DNA from 2 places in the Jatrophihabitans sp. YIM 134969 genome. Region 1 is predicted to be linked to the other one. Evidence: riboswitches for the same ligand, from Rfam matches in the RefSeq annotation. Region 1 holds a riboswitch; the other holds the start of a gene.
The links. Region 1 has a riboswitch for cobalamin ahead of ACXR2U_RS21325 (ribonucleoside-diphosphate reductase subunit alpha). Riboswitches for the same ligand answer to the same signal wherever they lie in the genome.
Positions count from the first base shown of each region.

Region 1 (11,363 bases):
TCGGCGGGCAGGCCGCTGCCGCTGGGGTCGGCGTAGCAGATGTCGCCCGCGAGCAGCGTGAAGACCGGCCGCTGCGAGGCCATCTGCTGGGTGAGGGTGTTGGCCGGTGTGGGGTCGGTGCCGCCCGTGCCCGCCACCGGGTCGGTGGGGCTGTAGTAGTTGTTGTCGAAGACGCCCCGCGGCCAGGTGCCGCCGGCGTCGGTGACGACCGCAGGGTCCTTGTTCCACGCGTACTGCGGATCGACCGGCGCGATGTTGGTGCCGACGTCGGCGAACGCGGTGAACGTGAACGCCTGGGGCACCCGCCGGGTGCCGCCGGTCTTGCGCGACGGCGCGGTCGTGAAGTAGGCGTCGCCGGTCACCGTGCCGTCGCTCAGACGCAGGCGGTAGTGGTAGACCTTCCCGGCCGAGAGCCCGGACATCGTCGCCTTGACGTAGAACTGGTTGCCGACCGGCCCGTTCGGGATGGCGTACATCCCGACGAGGTTCACGATCTCGGCCGGCAGGTGCGTGCCGTACCGGCCGGGGGCGTCGCCGATGTCGACGAACGCGCGCAGGCCCTTGGGCAACGTGCCGTGCGCGGAGTGCACCTGGGCGGTGACCTTCATCGAGCTGGTCGGGTTGCCGTCGGCGTCCGGCACCCACGACAGGTGACGGCCGGAGAGCACGACGCCGCTCGGGCCGGAGACACCGCCACCGGCGGCGAACGCCGCCTGGGCGAAGGGGAACTGGGTCAGCGCGACCGCGCCCGCCCCGGTCAGCGCGCCCTTGATCAGGGTGCGGCGACTGATCCGTTGGCGGGACAGCAGCGTGGCGTTGTGGTCGGAGAACTCGTCGACGGTGAGCGGGTGGCCCGCGTGGTTCGGCACCCGTCCAGCCTGTCAACCGCGCCCGCCGCCATGGTGTGGATCGTGAACGGGCGTACCGGACATCTCGCGAACTCCCGGTGAACAGCGGCCGAACAGCCCCGCCGGTCGCCTCCTGCGGTCAGCCGGAGGTCAGCCGGCGTGGGGCCGGCCGCGGCGCAGCGCGACGACCAGCGCCGCAGCGCCGAGCAGCACGCCGACGATGCCGAGCACGATGCCCGTGGTCGCACTGCCGCGGCTCGCCGCGTCGCGGTCGGCCACGGCGGTGACCGTCGCGGTCGCCGGGGCGGACGCGGCGGCGGAGGTGTCGGTGGCGCCGGTGGCACCGGAGGCCGGGGCGAGCGCGAGGACCGGCGCCGGGTGTTCCGGCTCGGCCGTGCTGCCCGCCGCGGCCTCCTCGATCCAGTCGACCTCGCTGCCGTCGCTGTACTTCTGGATCGCCTTGAACGTCAGGCTGTCCTCGTCCGGGAACGGCCCCATCTGCACGTCGAACTGCATGAACTCGCCGGGCTTCACGCCGCCGTCGGTCGCGGTCCAGGTGATCTCGGTGACGGCCTTGGTGACCTGGCCGTCGTCGGTGGTGATGGGCTTGGGCAACGTGGCCTCCGGCGCGGTGAACGTCCACCCCGGGGTGGGCTGCACGGCGACGTACCCGAGCGGGGTGTCGGTCGGCAGCCGGACGGTGATCCCGACCGTGCTGGCGTCGGCCGACTCGTTCGGCACGCGGAAGGTCACCACGCCGTAGCCACCCTGCGTGGCGTCGGGCGCACTCACCGAGACGTGGGCCCAGGCCGGCACGGTGCCGGCGGCGAACACCAGGGCGGCGGCGACCCCGGCGAGGGCGACGTGGCGACGACGGGGGGCTGCGGGGCGCAGCGGCATGACGGGTCCTCCGGGTGGGGTGCGGCGTGGGCCGGTTGCAGTCGTCGGTCCGGTCCGTGGCGGGGGTCCGCGGGTTCCCGGACGTGGCGCAGCCGACAGTCCGTCCCGCCGCACCACGACACGCCGACCCCACATGTGGTGCTGGGTTGCGGCGCTCCGTCCACATAGTGTGCCGAGTGCAGCTGGTCCGGTGCGCCTCCTCGTGAGGTGTACCGGGGCAAGAGGGAACCCGGTGGGAATCCGGGACTGCCCCGCAGCGGTGAGTGGGAACGACAGCCGTCACGTGCACTGGGGCCCGGTGATCGACCGGGGCCTGGGAAGCGACGGCCGGTAGGTGGCTCGAACGCGGAGCCGTGCCCACGAGTCCGAAGACCTGCCAGCGCACGTGTCGCCCACCGTGGGCGGCGCGTGGTCCGAGGCCGCGCGGGACGGCCGACGGCTGTGGTGCGCGGTGCCGTCGTCGGCCCGTGCACCCCTCCCGTCGTCCCCGCGCGCGCTCCGGCCCGACCTGAGCTCGCGAGGAGAGAGCGATGACGGTGCTGCAAGCCCCGACCCCCACCCGTACGCCGATGCAGGTCCGCAAACGCAACGGCGACCGCGAGAACGTCGACGTCACCAAGATCGTGCGGGCCGTCGAACGGTGGACCGCGGGCCTGGACGACGTCGACCCGCTGCGGGTCGCGACCCGCACGATCAGTGGTCTCTACGACGGCGCGACGACGGCGGAACTGGACCGGCTGTCGATCCAGACCGCGGCCGAGATGATCGGCGAGGAGCCGCAGTACAGCCGACTCGCGGCCCGGTTGCTCGCGAGCTACGTCGACAAGGAGGTGCGCGGGCAGGGCGTGGCGTCGTTCAGCCAGGCGGTCGCGCTCGGCCACGCCGAGGGACTCGTCGGCGACGTCACCGCGGAGTTCGTCAAGGACAACGCCCGCAAGCTCGACTTCGCCGTCGACGTCGACGCCGACCAGCGCTTCGAGTACTTCGGCCTGCGGACGGTCTACGACCGCTACCTGTTGCGTCACCCCGTCACCCGCCTGGTCATCGAGACCCCGCAGTACTTCCTGCTGCGCGTGGCGTGCGGGCTGTCGCGGACCCCGGCCGAGGCCATCGGGTTCTACCGGCTGATGAGCTCGCTGGCGTACCTGCCGTCCTCGCCGACGTTGTTCAATTCGGGGACCGCCCACACCCAGATGTCCTCGTGCTACCTGGTGGATTCCCCGCGCGACGAGCTCGATTCGATCTACGAGCGCTACCAGCAGGTGGCGCGGCTGTCGAAGTTCGCGGGTGGCATCGGGATCTCGTTCTCCCGCGTCCGCTCGCGGGGTGCGCTCATCCGCGGTACCAACGGCCAGAGCAACGGCATCGTCCCGTTCCTGCGCACCCTCGACGCGTCGGTCGCCGCCGTCAACCAGGGCGGGCGGCGCAAGGGCGCGGCCTGCGTCTACCTCGAGCCGTGGCACCCCGACGTCGAGGAGTTCCTCGAACTGCGCGACAACACCGGCGAGGACGCCCGCCGCACGCACAACCTCAACCTGGCCAACTGGGTGCCCGACGAGTTCATGCGCCGCGTCGAGGCGGACGAGCTGTGGTCGCTGATCGACCCGGACGAGGCGCCGTCGTTGCCCGACCTGTGGGGCGAGGCGTTCGACCGGGAGTACCGCCGGCTCGAGGACGAGGGCCGGTTCGTCCGGCAGGTCAAGGCCCGCGACCTCTACGGCAAGATGATGCGGACCTTGGCGCAGACCGGCAACGGGTGGATGACGTTCAAGGACGCCGCCAACCGCACGTGCAACCAGGTGGACCCGACCCGGATCGGTGCAGGGGGCAACACCGTGCACCTGTCCAACCTGTGCACCGAGATCATCGAGGTGTCGTCGGACTCCGAGACGGCGGTGTGCAACCTCGGGTCCATCAACCTGGCCCGCCACGTCACACCGGCCGGGGTCGACTGGGAGCAGCTGCGCGCGACCGTGGCGACGGCCGTGCCGTTCCTCGACCGCGTCATCGACATCAACTACTACCCGAGCGAACAGGCCGCGGCCTCGAACCCGCGCTGGCGTCCGGTCGGGCTCGGCGTCATGGGGCTGCAGGACGTGTTCTTCGCGCTGCGGCTGCCCTTCGACTCACCCGAGGCGGTCGAGCTCTCGACCCGCATCGCCGAGGAGGTGTACCTGACCGCACTGGAGGCGTCGGCCATGCTGGCCGAGGAGTTCGGCGCGCACCCGTCGTTCGCCGAGACCCGGGCGGCGCGCGGCGACCTGCAGCCCGACCTCTGGGGGGTGACCCCGACCCAGACCGAGCGGTGGGCGGCGCTGCGCGAACGTGTGGCCACGACCGGCCTGCGCAACTCGCTGCTGGTGGCCATCGCGCCGACGGCGACCATCGCGTCGATCGCCGGCTGCTACGAGTGCATCGAGCCGCAGGTGTCGAACCTCTTCAAGCGCGAGACGCTCTCGGGGGAGTTCCTCCAGGTCAACACGGCCCTGGTCCGTGAGCTCAAGGCGCTGGGGCTGTGGAACGCCGAGACCCGCGACGCGGTCAAGCGTTCCGAGGGTTCCGTGCAGGGCCTGGTCGGTCTGCCCGACGACGTCAAGGCGATCTACCGCACGGCGTGGGAGTTGCCGCAGCGGGCCCTCATCGACATGGCCGCGGCGCGTTCGGCGTTCATCGACCAGAGCCAGTCGCTCAACCTGTTCCTGGCGTCGCCCTCGATCGGCAAGCTGTCGTCGATGTACCTGTACGCCTGGAAGGCCGGCCTCAAGACCACTTACTACCTGCGCTCGCGACCCGCGACGCGCATCCAACAGGCGACCGTTGCTACCAGCAACGTTTCCGTCGTCGACGAGGCGGCCGTCGCGTGCAGCCTCGAGAACCCCGAGAGCTGCGAGGCGTGCCAGTGACATCACCCCACGAGAACGCTCCGCACACTGCACTCCGCGTTCCCGCGGAGGCCCCGGGACAGCGTGCTCTTCTCCTCGACCCCGGCATGGACCTCACCCTGCGGCCCATGCGCTACCCGCAGTTCTTCGACCGCTACCGCGACGCGGTGAAGAACACCTGGACGCCCGAGGAGATCGACCTGCACTCCGACCTCGCGGACCTGGCCCGGCTCTCGCCCGCCGAGCGTCACCTCATCGGGCGGCTGGTCGCGTTCTTCGCCACCGGAGACACGATCGTCGCGAACAACCTGGTGCTCAACCTGTACCAGCACGTCAACTCCCCGGAGGGGCGGCTGTACCTGTCGCGTCAGCTGTTCGAGGAGGCCAACCACATCCACTTCTACCTCAACCTGCTCGACACCTACGTCCCCGACGAGGCGGAGCGGTTCGCGGCGTTCGCGGCCGTCGACAACATCCCGTCGATCAAGCGCAAGGCCGACTTCTGCCAGAAGTGGATCGACTCGGTGTTCGACCTGCGGGAGCTGCGGACGCCCGAGGACCGCCGTAGCTTCCTGCTGAACCTCATCTGCTTCGCCGGCTGCATCGAGGGCCTGTTCTTCTACGGGGCTTTCGCGTACGTGTACTTCCTGCGGTCGCGGGGGTTGCTCAACGGTCTCGCCTCCGGCACCAACTGGGTGTTCCGCGACGAGTCGATGCACATGGCGTTCGCGTTCGACGTCGTCGAGACCGCGCGTCGTGAGGAGCCGGAGCTGTTCGACGACCGGTTGGCGGACCAAGTGCGCGAGATGCTGTCCGAGGCCGTCGAGTGCGAGGTGCAGTTCGCCGAGGACCTGCTGGGCGGCGGGGTGTCCGGGCTCTCGATCGACGACATGCGGACCTACCTGCAGCACGTCGCCGACCGTCGGCTCGCGCAACTCGGGCTCGAACCGGTGTACGGCTCGACCAACCCCTTCGCGTTCATGGAGCTGCAGGACGTCCAGGAGCTGTCGAACTTCTTCGAGCGTCGGGTGTCGGCCTACCAGGTCGGTGTCACCGGCACCGTCGGGTTCGACGAGGACTTCTGAACGGCGCGGACGACGTCGGCCACGGCCCGGACGGCGGGAGACTGCCGTCCGGGCCAGCGGGCGAGCACCACCCGGCGCACCTCGGGCGGGGCACCCACCACGGATCGGGCGACCACCCCCTCGGGCAGTCGGTCGACCAGGTCGGCCGGCACGGTGGTCACCCCGGCGCCGCTCGCGACCAGCCGCAGCTTGGTCAGCCAGTCGCCGGTGCGGTGAGCCATGACCGGCCGACCGGGCAGGCCCGGCCAGACACCCAGCAGCGGTTCGGTCCCGCTCGCGGGGCTCGCGATCCAGGGCACGCCCGCGAGGTCGTCCGGGGTCAGGCTCGCGAGACCCGCGAGGGCCCCGCGGGCCGGGACGGCGACGCGCAAGGTCCCCTCGGCCAGGGGTTCGGCGACCAGCCGCGGCTCCTCGGAGTCCAGCGGCCGGTGCGGCGGGCGGCTGGTCACGACCGCGAGGTCGAGCGTGCCCGAACGCAGCGCGCGGACCAGCGCCGGACTGGTGCCGTCGCGGGTCGTGAGGGCGACGCCGGGAAGCTCGCGCGCCACCCGGGCGACGACCTCGGGGAGGACCGCCGCACCGGCGCTGAGGTAGACCCCCAGCCGCACGGGGCTGACGTCGGCGGCCGGGCCGTGCAACGCCCGCTCGGCAGCGTCCACCTCGTCGAGGACGACCCGGGCGTGACGCAGCAGCGTCGCCCCGGCGGTGGTGAGCCGCACGCCGTCGCGTCGCCGTTCGAACACCTCGGCGCCGACCCGGGCCTCGAGGCTCGCGACCTGCCGGGAGACCGCCGACTGGGTGTAGCCGAGCCGGTCGGCAGCGGCGGTGAAGCTGCCGGTCTGCGCGATCTCGCGCAGCACCCGCAGCATGGTGGTCGACACGTCCATGACGATCACTCATACTAAGCGTGCGCAAGTCTCGTTGCCGGCATGCCGCCGACGTTCCTACCGTCGCTTGCATGAGAGCTGCGGTGTTGGAGGAGTTCGGACGGCCCCTGACCGTCGGGGAGGTGACGGACCCGGTGGCGGCCGGCGGTGAGGTCCTGGTCGACGTGCTCGCCGCCTGCGTGCTGCCGTACGCCGCCGAGGTGTTCAGCGGGGCGCGCGCCTACCCCCTGGTCCCGCCGGTGGTGTCCGGGTGCGGCGCGGTCGGTCGGGTCGTGACCGTCGGGCCGGACGCCACCTCGCTGCGACCGGGCGACCTGGTGTGGTGCGACCCGACGGTGCGCTCGCGCGACGACGCCCGCACCCCGGACATCACGTTGCAGGGTTGGAGCGCCCGGGGCGAGGGCGGCGCGGCCCTCGCCCGGCACTTCCACGACGGCCCGCTCGCCGAGCGCATGGTCGTCCCCACCGAGAACGTGGAACGGTTCGACCCGGGCGACCTCGACCTGGCCCACTGGGCGGGCGCGGTGGTCCCGCTGGTGCCGTACGGCGGCCTGCTCGCGGCCGACCTGCAGGCGGGGGAGACCGTCGTGGTCAGTGGCGCCACCGGCAACTTCGGCAGTGCGGCCGTGGCCGTGGCACTCGCGATGGGTGCCGGCCGGGTCGTCGCCGCCGGCCGCAACGGCGCGGTCCTCGACCGGCTCGCGGACCGCTTCGGCGCCCGCGTGGTCCCGGTCCGGCTCACGTCCGACCCGGACACCGACGGCGCGGCGATCCGGGCGGCGGCGGCCGGACCCGTGGACGTCGTGCTCGACCTGCTGCCGCCCGAGGTCGACGCCCGGGTGGTGCGCACCGCCGCGATGACCGTGCGCGAGTTCGGCCGGGTCGTGCTCATGGGTGGGGTCGGCATGCTCGGGGGTGACGACCTCGCCCTGCCCTACCCGTGGCTGATGCGCAACAGCGTCACGGTCCGCGGCCGGTGGATGGCGCCGCGCACGGCCACCGGTGGCCTGATCCGGCTGGTGCACGCGGGGCTGCTGGACCTGGCCGCCGACGACGTGACGACGTTCGACCTCGACGCCGCGAACGACGCCGTGGCCCACGCCGCCGCCCACGGAGGTCCGTTCCAGCGCACGGTCGTGCTGCCCCACGGGTAGGGGACGGTGCCCTGGGATGATGGAGCGGTGACGATCGTGCTGGGCATCGAGACCTCGTGCGACGAGACCGGTGTCGGCCTCGTGCAGGACGGCGTGCTGCTCGGGCAGGCGCTCGCGAGCTCGATGGACGAGCACGCCCGCTTCGGCGGCGTGGTGCCGGAGATCGCGGCCCGGGCGCACGTCAGCTCGATGGTGCCGGTGATGCGGCAGGCGTTCGCGAACGCCGGGCTGGAACCGGGCGACGTCGGTGCCGTCGCGGTCACCGCGGGTCCGGGCCTCGCCACGGCGTTGCACGTCGGGGTGGCGGCGGCGAAGGCCACCGCGCTCACGCTCGGGGTGCCGCTCTACGCCGTGCACCACCTCGCGGGTCACGCCGCGGCCGACACCCTGGCGCACGGCCCGCTGCCGGAGCGGTCGGTCGTGCTCATCGTGTCCGGCGGGCACACGTCGCTGCTGCACGTCGGCGACCTCGTGCACGACCCTGTCGTCCACCTCTCCGACACCCTCGACGACGCCGCAGGTGAGGCGTTCGACAAGGTGGCGCGCCCGCTCGGCCTCAGCTACCCGGGCGGGCCGTCGATCGACAAGGCAGCACGCGACGGCGACCCCACCGCGATCGCGTTCCCACGCCCGCTCACCGGCCCGCACGACCCGCCGCTCGGCTTCTCGTTCAGCGGCCTCAAGACCGCCGTGGCCCGCCACGTCGAACGCACCCGGGCGGACGGACGCGAGGTCGACGTGCCCGACGTCGCGGCCTCGTTCCAGGAGGCCGTCGCCGACGTCCTCACCGCGAAGGCGTTGCGGGCGTGTCGCGAGACCGGCGTCGAGACCCTCGTCGTCGTCGGGGGCGTCGCGGCCAACAGCCGGGTGCGCTCGCTCGCCGAGGAACGGTGCTCGGCCGCGGGGATCGAACTCCGTGTCCCGCCGTTGTCGCTGTGCACCGACAACGGCGCGATGATCGCCGCCGTCGGCGACCTGCTGGTCCGCGCGGACGCCGAGCCCTCGCCCGCGGACGTCGCCGCCACCCCGAGCATCCGGCTCGAGCGCGCCCAGCTCGCGTAGGACGTGTCCCGGGCCGCGCTCGCCTAGATTGGCCGCATGAGTTTCACCTGGCGGTTCTTCGGCCCCGAGGGCGACCTGCTGACCGGCCCGAACGCGCCCTCCGCGCCGGCGAGTCACTCGCAGGGCGACGCCGAGAGCTGGTTCGGCGAGCAGTGGCGTGAGCTGGCAGAGAACGGTGTGGCCTCGGCGTCGCTCTACGACGGTGACGACGTCGTCTACGGCCCGATGCCGCTCTCCGAGTAGTGATCGACCCGGGGTGATGGACCCGGGGTGATCGACCCGGGGTGGTAGACCCGGGGTGACCGACCGGGTGCGGGATGCTCCGGCTGTGGAGACCGATCCGGCGTACGGCCGCGCGTACCTGGTCATGCGGTTCGCCACCGCGGTGGCGGCGCTGACCATGCCGGTGTTCGTCGTGCTCGGCACGCTCGCGGTCGACGGCCACGTCTTCGGCTCGCTGTCGGAGTATTACCACGACGCGATGCGGGACTTCTTCGTCGGCGCGCTCTGGGCGGTCGGACTGCTGCTGGTCACCTACCGGCTCACGACACCGCGGACGGCCGAGTTCGCCGCGAGCACCGTGACGGGTGTCGGCGCGATCGTGCTGGCGTTCTTCCCGACGTCACGACCGGGCACCGACGGCCGCCTCGGCTGCGGCCGGGTCGTCGACGGCCGCCCGTGCACGCCGATCCAACAGGTGGTCACCGAGACCGGGTCGCAGGTGTTGCACGTCGTCGGGACCGTGCTGTTCCTCGGCGGCGCGGTGGTCGTCTGCGTGGTGTGGGCGCGGGCCACGCGAGCCGCGTCGGAGAGCCGGGCCGCCGAGGACGTCGCCGCCCGCTACGCGGTGCGCGCCGCCGACCTCGTCGCGGCGCGTGGCCGCTCCCGGACGGTCTACGTCCTGAGTGCCGCGGTGATGGCCGCGGCGCTGGTGTTCCAGCTCGCGATCGGGTTCCCGCTCGACGTGCCGTACTCGCTGCTGGTCGTCGAACTGGTGTGCATCGCCGCGTTCGGGACGTCGTGGCTCGCCGAGAGCCTCGCCCTGCTCACGGCGCTCACCGCGCGCTCGCCCGGGCGGCGGCGGTTCGCCGCGGCGCGGCTCGCGATGACGGAGGCGTCGGTCAGCGACCGGTGAGCGCCGGGTCGCGCGTGACGGTGTCGCCGAGGATCTCGTCGATGCGGGCGAGGACGTCGGCGTCGAGGGTGACGCCCGCGGCGGTGACGTTGTCGGCGACCTGCTCGGGGCGGCTCGCCCCGATGATCGCCGCGCCGACGTTGCGGTTCTGCAGCACCCACGCCACGGCCAGGGCCGCCATCGACAGACCGACGCTCTCGGCGACCGGACGCAGGTCCTGCACGCGGCGCAGCAGGTCGTCCCTGGAGAGCCAGCGGCTGATCATGTCGGACCCGCCCTTGTCGTCGGTGGCCCGCGACCCGGCGGGGGGCTGCTCACCCGGCTGGTACTTGCCGGTCAGCACGCCCTGCGCGATCGGGGACCAGACGACCTGACCCAGGCCCTCCTCCTCCGACGCCGGCACGACCTCGTCCTCGATGACCCGCCACAGCATCGAGTACTGCGGCTGGTTGGAGACGAACGGCACGTGCAGCTCGCGGGCGAGGGCCGCCCCGCGGCGGATCTGGTCGGCCGTCCACTCGCTCACGCCGAGGTAGAGGACCTTGCCCGCGTGCACCTGGTCGGCGAGCGCGCTCATGGTCTCCTCGAGCGGCGTCGAGTGGTCGTAGCGGTGGCACTGGTAGAGGTCCACGTAGTCGGTCTGCAGGCGGCGCAACGAACCGTTGATCGACTCGGTGATGTGCTTGCGGCCGAGGCCCTTGTCGTTGTGGGCGCGCTCGTTGGTCGGGAAGTAGACCTTGGTGAAGATCTCCAGCCCCTCGCGGCGCTGCCCGGCGAGGGCGCGGCCCAGGACGGACTCGGCGGCGGTGTTCGCGTAGGCGTCGGCGGTGTCGAAGGTCGTGATCCCGGACTCGAGCGCCGCCCGCACGCAGGCGGTCGCGGCGTCCTCCTCGACCTGGCTGCCGTGCGTCAGCCAGTTGCCGTAGGCGATCTCGGAGATGGTCAGGCCGCTGCGGCCGAGGCGTCGGAACTCCACGTGCCGAACGCTACGCGCGGATCACCAGTCGTCGCCGCGGGCCTTGCGGGGCGCGGGCAGCCGCCAACGGCGGGGGAGGTAGGCCCGGGAGCCCGCGTAGAACCCCAGGGACAACGGCGAGCCGGTGATCGGGATGTCGCGTTCGCGCGCGACGGTCCGGAGCTTGCGACCGGTGAAGTACCACTCGACGACGACCACGAGCAGGATCGCGAAGGTCGCCAACTGCAGACCGGACGCGATGCCCGCGTTGCCGGCGGAGATGAACGGGCCGAGCAGCAGCGGCACGAAGGCCAGCAGCAGGAAGTTCGACAGCATGACCCGGCTGTCGACGTAGTCGCGGGCGAGGGCCTTGATCGCGCCCTGGTCACGCTTGGGCAGGGCCGCCGGGTCGCCGCGGCGCAGGGCCTCGCGGTAGGCCTCCCGCGACTGCGGCT
Region 1 is NZ_JBTJEQ010000058.1:14,222-25,584, forward strand. Features, by position in the region: gene ACXR2U_RS21315 (purple acid phosphatase family protein) at 1-869, opposite strand, end outside; gene ACXR2U_RS21320 (YcnI family copper-binding membrane protein) at 999-1,748, opposite strand; cobalamin riboswitch at 1,914-2,143, shown strand; gene ACXR2U_RS21325 (ribonucleoside-diphosphate reductase subunit alpha) at 2,279-4,651, shown strand; gene ACXR2U_RS21330 (ribonucleotide-diphosphate reductase subunit beta) at 4,738-5,715, shown strand; gene ACXR2U_RS21335 (LysR family transcriptional regulator) at 5,667-6,602, opposite strand; gene ACXR2U_RS21340 (zinc-binding dehydrogenase) at 6,674-7,756, shown strand; gene tsaD (tRNA (adenosine(37)-N6)-threonylcarbamoyltransferase complex transferase subunit TsaD) at 7,790-8,818, shown strand; gene ACXR2U_RS21350 (hypothetical protein) at 8,855-9,061, shown strand; gene ACXR2U_RS21355 (hypothetical protein) at 9,147-9,953, shown strand; gene ACXR2U_RS21360 (aldo/keto reductase family protein) at 9,940-10,929, opposite strand; gene ACXR2U_RS21365 (DUF3043 domain-containing protein) at 10,951-11,363, opposite strand, start outside.

Region 2 (11,363 bases), on a different contig from region 1:
TCTGGACCTGACCCGAGAACGCACCGATCGCGGCGCCGATCGTGACCTTGTTGCCCGCCGCGGCGATCGCGGTGGTGGCCGAGCGGGTGGACGACGTGGTGCCGTCGTCCTCGTAGAGCGTGCTCGACCCGTTGGCGCCCTGTGCAACGGTCACCGTGGCGGCGGTCAGCGGGTTCTGCACGTCACCGGTCACGTTGTTCGTGCGGGTGGTGACGATGCCGCCGGAGCGGACGAACACGGGCATGGTCGACAGGTCGGTGGTGACCTGCGCGGTGGTGCCGCCCTTGTAGGTCTTGCCGGTGAACCAGTCGGTCCAGGTGGACCCGGCCGGGAACCACACCGACGACGTCGAGCTCGTGCCGGGCGTGGTGACCGGAGCGACCAGGAAGTCCGACCCGTACAGGTACTCGTCGTCCGCCTGGGCGTAGGCCTCCTGCTGGTCCGGGTACTGCAGGTACAGCGGGCGCACGATCGGCAAGCCGGTCGTCTTGGCCTGCTGGGCCAGCGTGTACGTGTAGGGCACCAGGTTCTCCCGCAGGTTCAGGAACGCGTCGGCCGAGCTCTCCGCCGCCGGGCCGTACTGCCAGGGCAGCCGGTCGCTGTGGTTGGAGTGCAGCCGGTCGATGGGCTGGAACGTGCCGAACTGCACCCACCGGGCGTAGAGGTCGTCGGCGAGCTTGGTCGAGCCCGGTTCCGACCCGGGGAACTGCGTACCCCCGGTGTGACCACCGATGTCGTGGCTGATGGACGGCAGACCGGTGGCCGCACCCTCACCCGGGGTGTAGCCGACCTCGTAGGCGAGCGTCGCCCAGTCCGACGTCGTGTCACCGGTGAAGTGCAGCGTGGTGCGCTTGTCCGCCCACGGGCCGGTTTCCGCGGGAGTCGAGTTGCCGTACCCGCCGGTCGAGAGCGTCCCGTAGGCCCGGGAGAACGCGAACCCGCGGTCGACGGTCTTCTGGGTGTAGTCGGCGTACGCCTGGTTGATCCACGCGTCGCCGGTCACGCCCGGCAGGCTCGAGGTCGAGGAGTCGCAGCACCAGTCCATCCACCACAGGTCATTGCCCTGTGCCTGCATGGTGTCGTGCAGCGAGAGGTACGCCGCGAGCTGGTCGGGGTCGCCGAAGTCGAAGACGTAGCAGTCCTGACCGCCGCCACCACAGGCGCCCGGCTTGAGCTTGCCCTTCGCGATCGCCTGGGCCGCCGCGAACTGCGGGTCCGACGCCAGGATGCTCGGGTGGATGTTCAGTGACGTGTGCAGGCCCTGCGCGTGGGCCCAGTCGAAGTACGCCTTCGGGTCCGGGAACTTGCTGGGGTCGATCTCCCACCCGTTCCACTGGTTCGGCACCTTGAAGTCGGTGTCGGTGACCAAGACGTCGAGGGGCACGCCCTCACTGCGGAACTTCGGCAGGATCGTGTTCTCGTAGTCGGCCGCCGTGCGGTCGTAGTACTCCGAATACCAGGTGCCGTAGGCCCAACGCGGCAACAGCTTGGCCGGTCCGGTCAACGTCGACAGGTCCTGCAGTGCCGCGCCGTACTGCTGCCCGTAGCCGAAGACGTAGCCGTCCTGGTAGGGCTTGCCGCCGTGCGACGGACGCGGGGTCACCTTGCGCACGGAGGGGTCGAGGACGGCGGACGGGGTGTCGTCGATGAGCGACCAGCCGTCCTGGTAGAGCAGTCCGGGGTTGGTCAACGCCCCGGCGTCGACGCCGTCGATGCTGCGGCGGTACCCGCCGAGCGGGGCGTGCGGATCGAGCACGGGCGAACCCGACTCGACGAACGCGACCGTGTCGACGTTGACGTTGCAGCTGGCAACGGTCGGGCAGCCGAGGGTGACCTGGTCGGTCCCGGCGGTCAGCGCGACGGGCACGGTGATCGTCCGCCACGTGTCCCAGCTGCTGGTCGGGCGCAGGGTGACGGTCGTCGGTGCCGCCGAGCCGACCTGGACGGTCATGGTCCGGGTCTGGACCGGCTGCGAGCCCGCGGTGCTGTTGGCGTACCGCAGCTGAAGCGAGGCCTTCCCGGTCTTCGGCACGCGGGTCACGGTGAACGTGTCGGACGCGCCGACGTTCTCCAGCCCACTGAGGAAACCCTTGGCGGAGTAGCCGTTGTGGTCGGTGGCGACCTTCGCGCCGCCGGCGAGCGAACCGGTCTCGGCCTGGCAGACCGCACCGAAGGCACACGGCGTGACGACCGGCGCCGCGACCGGCGGGTAGTCGGCGCCCGGCGTGAGCACCGCGACGTTGTCGAGGTTGAGGTTGCCCGAGTCGTTCGCGGACCGCGCGACGGTGACGGTGTGCGACCCCGCCCCCAGCGTGACCGAAGCCCGGGCGACGGCCCACGTGTCCCAGTTCGCCGTCGGCGGCAGGCTCAGGGTGGAGGCGGGACCGCCGTCGGCGGACACGCTCAATGTGCGGGTGGTGATCTGACCGTCGCCGCCCTGGAAGTTGGCGTAGCGCGCGGCGAGGTCGTAGGTGCCGGCCGTCGCGACGTTCACGCGGAAGCTCAGGGCGTTGCCGACCTGTTCGAAGCCCGCGACGAACCCGCTCCCGGAGAAGTCGGCGTGGTTGGTGGCCTCGGTGAGGCCGGTGAGGTCGAGACCCTCGGCCTCACACCGCACTCCGACGGTGCAGCTCGGCGCGGCCGTGCCGCTCCACGGGGTCGCGGTGATCCGGTGGCCGCCGTCGTCCACCTTGAGCTGGAGGTTGTTCGCGGTGAACGGGCCGGACCCGACCTTGTAGCGCAAGGTCACGGCGTTCGTGTCGATGGTCAACCAGCCGTTGACGACCTTGGACGTGAAGGCCGTCTTGGCGAACGAGTCGCGCCCGACCGCGTTGAACGTCGCGGCGTCGAGGAACGCGCCGTCACCGGCGTACTCGGTGCGGATGAGGGTGGGCGAGAGCACCTCGAAGCGGGCCTGACCGGACACGACCGCGTTGCGGGCGGCCGGCACGGTCGCTGCCGCGACCGCGGGTGGCTGCGACGCCACGGCGAGGCCCACGCCGAGCGCGGTCGCGGCGAGAGCGGCGACCGAGCGACGCACGGCGGGACGGAGGGGACGTTTCACAGACGAACTCCTGGATCGGTGGGGAGGGACACGAGGGGCAGGGTCGGAGGACGGGGTGGGGCGGTGGTCGGGCCGCGGCCCTGGGACCGGTCGGCGAACTGGGTGGTCTCGGTGAGCACGAGGCTCAGCGCACCGACGAGTGAGGCCCGCTCGCCCAGCGGCGAGACGGTGAGGTCGACCGGCGGGCCGAAAGGCAACGTTGTCAACGCGGCCCGGACGGGGTCCTCGAGCAGGGACCCCAGGGCGACGAGCTCACCGCCGAGGACGACGCGCGCGGGGTCGAGGACCAGGACGAGGTCGGCCAGCGCCTGGGCCAGCACCGACGCGCCGTCCTCGACCACGCGACGTACCCGGTCCGATTCATGGGCACGTTCGACGAGTTCGGCGATGGTCGTCGCTCCCCCGCGGGAACCGATCCGACGCAGCATGCCGTCGCCGCCGGCGTAGAGCTCGAGGCACCCGCGGCGCCCGCACCAGCAGCGCTCGGCACGGTCGTGCACGGTCACGTGCCCGAACTCGCCCGTGTACCCGCTGCGACCGCGGAGGATCCGGCTGCCGCGCGCGACGCCGAGGCCGATGCGGCTCGCGACCTTGACGTAGAGCACGTCACCGTCGCCCGAGACCGGTTCGCGCAGGGCCTCGCCGAGCGCGCCGAGGTTGGCGTCGTTCTCGGTGACGACCGGGATGTCCCACCGGTCGGCCACCCGCTCGGCCAGTACTGAACCGTTCCATCCCGGCAGGACGTCGGGGACCGCCAACCGACCGCCGCCGGCCGTCACGGGCGCGGCGATGCTGATCGCGGCCCCCACCAACGCGTCGGCGTCGACGTCGGCCTCGGCGACGGCCTGCTCGATCTTGGCGAGCACCAGGTCGATGCCCCGGTCGGCCGTGTGGTCGCGCGGCACGGTGGTCCACCGTTCCGCCAGCACGCTGTGCGACAGGTCGCCCACGGCGACGGCGACGTGCCGCACGCCGATGTCGACGGCGATGGCGGTTCCGGCGGACTTGTCGAGCGCGACCTGGGAGGCCGGGCGGCCGGGAGTACCGGCCGCGGCGGGCGGACGCTCGGCGATGAGTCCGCGAACGGCGAGTTCGTGGAGGAGGCTCGAGATCGTGGCCCGGGAGAGCCCGGTGTGCTCCACCAGTTCGGCCCGGGTGGCCCACCCGGCGCCTCGGAGGACACCGACCACGCGCGCCCGGTTGGCCGCGCGGAGGGCCCCACTCGTGGGCTGCACCCGCCGGGGGGCGGGCAGCACCTGCTGCGTCACTGCGTCGGAACCCCTCTCGCGACCTCGTCGTCGTCGTGCCTCGGGCACTGTGCTCCGCGAGGTCGAATTCCGTCAAGACTTGTACAAAACCGACCGGTTTCTGCTGGGGCGTCGACCGCCTCCGCGTCCGACGTCACCGACGTCGGGCGACGTCCCGCCGGCGGTGGGTCTCGCGTGTCGCGGTACGTTCCGCGCCAGCGACTGACAGGGGAACCCGGTGAGAACCCGGGACTGACGCGCAACGGTGAGGCCGGTCGACCGGCCCGAGTCCGAACACCTGGCGGTCGTCGTGTCACTGCGGAAGCCTGTCCACGCGAGCGGGCGGCGGCCGCCCGGCTCCTGCGACCTCCGGGCTGCGGTGCGGGGCGTTCGACGCCTGCGCCCCCACCCGAGGAGCTCGATCCCCGATGCCCACGCCCTTCCCCCGTCGCGCCGCTCTCGGCCTGACCGTCCTGGCCACCACGACCGCGTTGGCGACCACGCTGGCCGTCCCCGCCGCGGCGACCTCGACCTCGGCCGCCGTCGCGACGTCGGTCCAGCGCGGCGTCACGTACGTCAAGACGTTGCAGGCGTCCGACGGCAGCTTCACCACCTCGGGCCTGTCGAACGAGTGGGCGTTCAGTGCTCTCGCCGCCGCCGGCACCGCGGCCGTCGACGTCGTTCCCTCCGGCAACACCGGGGGGAACGCCCGGGCGGTCTACCGCAACCAGGTCGCCGCGAGCACGTGGCCGAGCAGCGCTCCCGTCGTCACCGACTACGAGCGCGGGATCCTCAACACGTACGCGGCCGGCACCGACCCGGCACGGGTCTCCGCCCAGCGCAACCTGCTGGCCGACCTGGCCTCGTACTGGCAGCCCGCCGCGCCGGGCTACTTCGGTCCACCCGCGAACTTCAACGGAACCGTGTTCGGCCTGCTCGCGTTGGCGGGCGCGCGCACCCAGTCCGGCGCGGCGCGGGTCCCGCAGCGACTGCTCGACACCGTGACCGCGGTGGTCCGCGCGAACCAGCACGACGACGGCGGGTGGGACTTCACCCAGGCCGCCGGCAACGCCACCCGGCTCGCCGCCACCAGCGACATCGACATGACCGGCGCGGCGATGGCGGCCCTGTGCAGCAGCGGCGTCCCCGCCACCGACACCGCTGTCGTCGCCGCGCGCAACTTCCTCGCCGGCAAACTCGTCACCACTACCGGTGCGTTCAACTCCGCGTTCGGCGCGAACACCGACTCCAACGGCTGGGCGGTGTCCGGTCTGAACGCGTGCGGGATCCCTGCGCAAGGCGGCACTTTCACCACGTCCGCCGGCAAGACCCCGGTCGACTTCCTCATCGCCCAACAGCTGAGCGCGAGCGGCGGGTTCAGGTACCAGCCGTCCAACACGACCGCGACCGCGTACTCCTCGATCGACGCCCTCCGCGCCCTGGCCGGCGGCGGGTTCACCGCGGCACCCCCGACGCCCACCGGTGGTGCGGCCCGTTGGGTGGCCACCACCTCCTTCACGTCCGGCACCGCGACGAGCGTGGCGCTCGTCGTGGACACCGGCGCGACCGGCGGCCTCACCGTGTGCAAGGTCCCGTTCGTGCCGACGTCGACCACCACGACCCTCGGTGCGGTTCTGGACGCCGCCGCTGCGAACGCGTCACCGTCCGGGTGTGTCACCGGCGCGTCGCCGACCTCGGGGACCGGCACGATCACCGCGCTCAACGGCAGGACCAACACGGCGTCCTCGACGTGGAAGCTCAGCATCGACGGGTCGAGCGCGAGTACCGCCAGCCGCGGCGCGGTCGTCAAGCTCGGCGACACCGTCTCGCTCGCGTACGGCAGCTGATCCGTGGGCCGGTCGGCGCGTCGATCAGCGCGCGCCGACCCGCGGGGCGTTGTACGCCTGCGCCCACACGCGTGGTCCTCCCGCGACCGGGGTCGCTGCGGGCCACGACACCGTGACCGTCCGCGACTCCCCCGGCAGCAACCAGAAGTAGTTGTCGTCGTAGAACGCGGGGAGAACGCGCTTGCCCGCGGCGTCGCGGACCGAGAGCCGGACCATCGCCGCCACCGTCGTGCCGGCGTTGCGCACGGCTACCGAGCGGCGGGCGTCGCCGCCGGCGGGGTCCATGGCGGCGGTGCTGACCACGAGCCTGGTGGGCGCGCCCGTGGTGAGCACCTGCATGTCCGTCGGTTTGCGGTAACGCCAGTAGGTGTTGCGGGACACGACCCGGCGCGCCCGGTCGGTGAACTCCAAGCGCAGCAGGTGCAGGGCAGGGAGGTTCGCCTTGAACGGCATCGCGAAGGCCTTGCCCGTGGTGGTCGGGCCCACCGTCACCGCGCGCTTCAGCGTCCGCAGCACCGTTCCGTCCAAGGCGTACAGCGTGGCGGTGACGACACCCCGTGCCTGACGGGTCGTGTTGTTGGCGACCTTCACCGTCCAGTCCGGGAGCGATGCCTGCACGTGTACCGGTTCGCACGCGCTGCGCGCGCCGTAGTAGGCGCCGTTGACGTCGAAGTCGTAGTCGTAGGTCTGCCACACCGTGGAGTACCAGGCCGGGTGCGACATCCAGAGCAGCAACGCGGTCGCGTCACCGGTGAGGTTGGCGTTCCAGGCCTCGAACATCGCGCGGTGGTTCTCGTAGTTCACGAACTGTGCCCGCCGGCAGAACTCGTCGAGCGTCGACGACGCGCCCAACCGCGCGTCGATCGCTGCCTGGTAGGAGGCGGTCTGCTGGTTGGCCGTCGGTGACCAGTCGTGGTGGTTCCAGACCTCGGTGATCGGCCACCCGGGCTCGTCGCCCACGAGGTTCTGCATGGTCTCGGTCACCGGGACCACCGGCATGCCGATCTCGGTGTGGAAGCCGAACGCGCCGGTGTCGTAGCTGTCGCGGTCGTAGTAGGCCGCGGGCTCGATCCACCGGTACGGCCCGTGGCCGCTGACGACCCCGCCCGCCGAGTTGGGCACGTACAGCGTGCCCGGGTGCAACTGCGTGACCGCTGCGGCCATCCCCTGCCCCAGGTGCAGCGGCGGTTCCTCCTCGTTGGCACCGCACCACACGACGATGCTCGGGTGCGTGCGGTAGCGACGGATCGTGTCGGCGGCGATGTCGACGTATCCGGGGATGTCGTCCAGGAACGTCCCGGCCTCCCAGAAGTCGTTCCACACCAGGAGTCCGTAGCGGTCGCAGAGGGCGTAGAGCTCTTCCCGGTCGCTGCTGCCGAGCCAGTTGCGCACCATGGTGAAGTTCATGTCACGGTGCATCCGCACCGCGGTCTCCAGTCGGCCCTCGGTGCGGCGCAGGAGTTCGTCCCAGCCCCAGTTGCCGCCGCGGGCGAACACGGGCACGCCGTTCACGCTGATGCGCAACTGGGTGACGCTGTTGTCGACGGCCTTGACGTCGGTCCAGGTCTGACCGTCGTCGGAGGCCTGGATCACGAAGGTGCGCGCGTACGCCTGCTCCCAGTCGATCTGGACCTGGTCGAACACGCGCGCGGCGCCGAGGTCCACCTGGATCCACTGGTCGTCGGTGTAGCTCGACGACCACCGTGTCCGTGGGTTGTCATCGGTGGCGTTGCCCGCGGGGTTGCCGTCGTCGGACGACGCCGTGGCCGGCTGGTGCAGCGCGAGATCGGTGTCGGGATCTGTCGAGTCGAGCACCGACAGCCGCCACATCGAGATGCCGTAGCCCGTGGCGCGCTTGTGGCCCTGGATCCGCAACCACCGTGCGGTGGTCGGGGGGAACGACTCGGTCTGGACGGCGGAATCGCCCAAGGCCGCCGCGTTGTCGACACTCTGCACGTCCGTCCACGCCGCACCGTCGGCCGAGACCTGCACGACGTAGTCGAGCGCGTAGGCGCTCTCCCAGGCGATCTGCACCTGGTCGAACGCGGTCGTCGCGCCGAGATCGACCTGGATCCACTGGTGGTCTTCGTGGCCGGAGGCGAACCGGGTGGTGGGATCGCCGTCAACGGCCAACGCCGGGCTGTGGCCGTCGTCCTCCTGCGACGACGCGGTCGCCGTGTGCCCCTCGGCGAGATCGTTGTTGCTTGCAACGGAGTTGACCACGGCCAACCGGTACATGGAGAACCCGTACCCGGTGGCCCGGCGCCCGAGAGCCACCCGCACGAAGCGTGCGTTCTGCGGGCCGAGGTCGACGATCTGTCCGGGAGCCGTACTTCCACTGCTCACGATGAACGTCGGGGCGGCCGACGGCGGCACGACGATCGGTTGGGCGCTCGCGAAGTCGAACTGGCGGATGCCGAACTGCACCGTGCGGGTGTCGCTGAGGGCGTTGGCGCTGCTGACGGTCACGCTCAGGTCGTGCAGGGCGGGCTCGCCGTACCCGTTCGGCCACCACAGCTCGGGGTTCTTCACCATCAGAGGCGCGAACTGGTCGGGGTCGAACACCACGTCGGTGCTGCTCGTCGCGGGAACGGTGACCTGTTGGGCCAGCGAGACGCGGTCGAAGGCGATGCGCACGGTGACCGTCTTCGCCTTCGCGCCGACGTTCCGCACCGGCACGACGACCCGCACGCGGGCGACGTCGACAGCGGGCAGGTTCGGCAGGGTGGTGTCGATCTGCGGGTCACCGATGACCACGGCACCGGTGCTGCGCAAGCGCACGTGGTTCCAGATGCCGCTCGCCCGGTCACGCACGGCGGGCATCCAGTCCCACCCGGACGAAGCGAGATACGTGGGCGAGTCGAGGTACAGGTGCCCACCCTGCACGAACGTGTTGCCGTTGTCGCTCTTGTCGCCGGGGTTACCCGGGTGGGGCATCGGCGTGATCTTGACGGCGAGGCCGTGCTGCCCGCCACCGGCGGCCAGTGCGGACGTGACGTCCCACCGCGCGCGGGCGAACGGGTGCACCAGGGTGCCGACGTTCGTGCCGTTCAGCCAGACGTCGGCCTGGTGGTTGATCCCGTCGAACTCCAACCAGACGTGCCGTCCGGATGAGGTGTCGAGACCACGCGGCAGGGCGAACACCCGGCGGTACCACCACGCGTGGCGAGACAGCGCCTCCGGGATCTCCAGGTTGGCGAATCCTTCGACGGGATCTGGGAAACGCTCCTGCTCGACCAGACTTGTCAGCACCGTGCCCGGCACGGTCGCCGGCAGCCAGCGCTCGACGCTGGTGCGCGGCGCAGCCAGGTCGGCACCGGTGGCAGACCCGGCGAAGTCGTCGAGGGTGAGCTCCCACCCCGACTCCAGCGGCACCGAGCCGTCGGCGGCGACGGTGAGCGCAGGCGCGGATCGGCGCAGGCCGTCCCAACTGGTCCACCCGCTCGCGGGCGGACGGGTCGCGGTGGTGGTCCCCCACACCTGGAAGCCGTTGAGGCCCACGGGGTTGGCGTTGGCCTGCGCGGTGGCGGTCATGCGCACCCAGCGGGCCTTCACCGGGGCGTCGAGCGTGATCGCCACGACCCCGCCCGGCCCGCTGGTGGTCGCGTAGACCTGCTTCCACGTCGTCGTGTCGGTGCTGACCTCGACAGTGAAAGCGGTCGCGGCGCTCGACAGCACCTGGCTGCCGTCGGTCTGCCCGTAGTCGCCGTCGAAGGGCGGGTCGGACGCGAGGGCCTCGAACGTCAGGGTCACGGCCTCGACGGTGCACGAGGCCTGCAGGTCCACGGTGATGCTCGCCGGCCCGTCACCGCCCGCGCGCCACCCGGAGCCTCGGACACCCACCTCGGACAACTCGTCGACCGCGAACGACGCCGGGGTCGCGGCGTAGGCGGTCGAACTGGCCGTCGCCGGCCGGAAGAGTGCGAGGTCCCGCCGCGTCGCGGCAGGCGGGCCGGCCGGAGCTGCTTCGGCACTCCCCGGCCATGCTGCGGCCACGCCCCACCCGGCCAACAGGGTGGCGCCACCGGTGAGGAAGGCCCGGCGGCTCGCACCGCGTGCCGGTTCGGCGTGGGTGTCGGACGGGCGGGCGGACGGCGAGCGGCTCATCGGCGAGTCCTCCAGGTGGGATCGGGATCTGACAGCGTTGTCATCACTCGAGACGCGATGACAACGCTGTCAATCTGCAAGGGCGAGACGGTCGAGTCAAGGGGTCTGCGCCGATTACTTGACGATGTGCCGCAATCGACCGACGCCCGCGCGAGGTGTCCGACTCGTCGAGCAATCCGCCGCACCCGCCGCAGGACGCCGAGCGGTCCTGCCCTCGGGAGCCCGCAGGAATCTCATCGCAGGTCCGCGGACTCCGGAATCGACGGCGGACCCATGCCCGCGATGCCAGGGCGAGGACGCGGCCGGTCGAACGCCGTCAGCGACGCCCCCAGGTCACGGCCGCAGCCACCGGCGGCGCGACACCGGCACGCAGTTCGGGATCGGGGGTTGCTCCGAGAGCGTCGTTGACCGTCGAGAACGCGATCCGCAGCGCCACGAAGACCGTGACGGCCATGATCTGCGCGTCGTCGAAGCCGACCTCCCGCAAGGACGTGACGTCGGCGGCGGTCGCGCCGTTCGGGTCGCGGGTGACCACCCGCGCCCACCGCGCTAGGGCGCTCTCCTGCGTGGTGAGCGCCGAGTCGTCACCGACGAGGACGCCTGCTGCCAGCTCGGCATCGGCGGCTGCGGCCAACTTCTGACCCCAGGCGAGCGAGCAGTACGCGTCGCCCAGGGTCGAGGCCGTGGCCGCCACGAGGATCCCGCGCGTCCGCATGTCGAGCCGTCCCTGCTTGACGCACCGTCCCAGCAGGGCGAACAACCCGTCCAGCGTCTCGGGCATGTGACCCCACAACCGCGAGGCGTTCATGACGTAGCCGAGGTCGTCGAGGTCCTCCTGCCGGAGGCGTTCGGCCGCGGCCGTCGTGGGCGCGGCGGACAGGAAGTGCCCCGGCGGTTCGTCGGTGTGCTCGGGAACGTCTCCGACGGGCTTGGTCGCGACGTAGCCGACGACGAGGATCACGGCGCGCAGGGGCAACCCGGCCCTCACCCGTTCGGCGGCCACGCCGCGGGCGTGGGCGAGGAACCGGTCCTCCCCCACGGCCGCGACGGCCTCGTAGCCCGGACCGGTCGAGGCCAGGGCGCGCGCGAAGTGGTCGG
Region 2 is NZ_JBTJEQ010000002.1:32,281-43,643, reverse strand. Features, by position in the region: gene ACXR2U_RS01495 (TIM-barrel domain-containing protein) at 1-3,064, opposite strand, end outside; gene ACXR2U_RS01490 (ROK family transcriptional regulator) at 3,061-4,332, opposite strand; cobalamin riboswitch at 4,501-4,631, shown strand; gene ACXR2U_RS01485 (prenyltransferase/squalene oxidase repeat-containing protein) at 4,740-6,158, shown strand; gene ACXR2U_RS01480 (discoidin domain-containing protein) at 6,183-10,265, opposite strand; gene ACXR2U_RS01475 (methyltransferase domain-containing protein) at 10,582-11,363, opposite strand, start outside.
Region 2: linked by a shared signal. The riboswitch ahead of ACXR2U_RS01485 (prenyltransferase/squalene oxidase repeat-containing protein) and the one ahead of ACXR2U_RS21325 (ribonucleoside-diphosphate reductase subunit alpha) in region 1 are both predicted to bind cobalamin.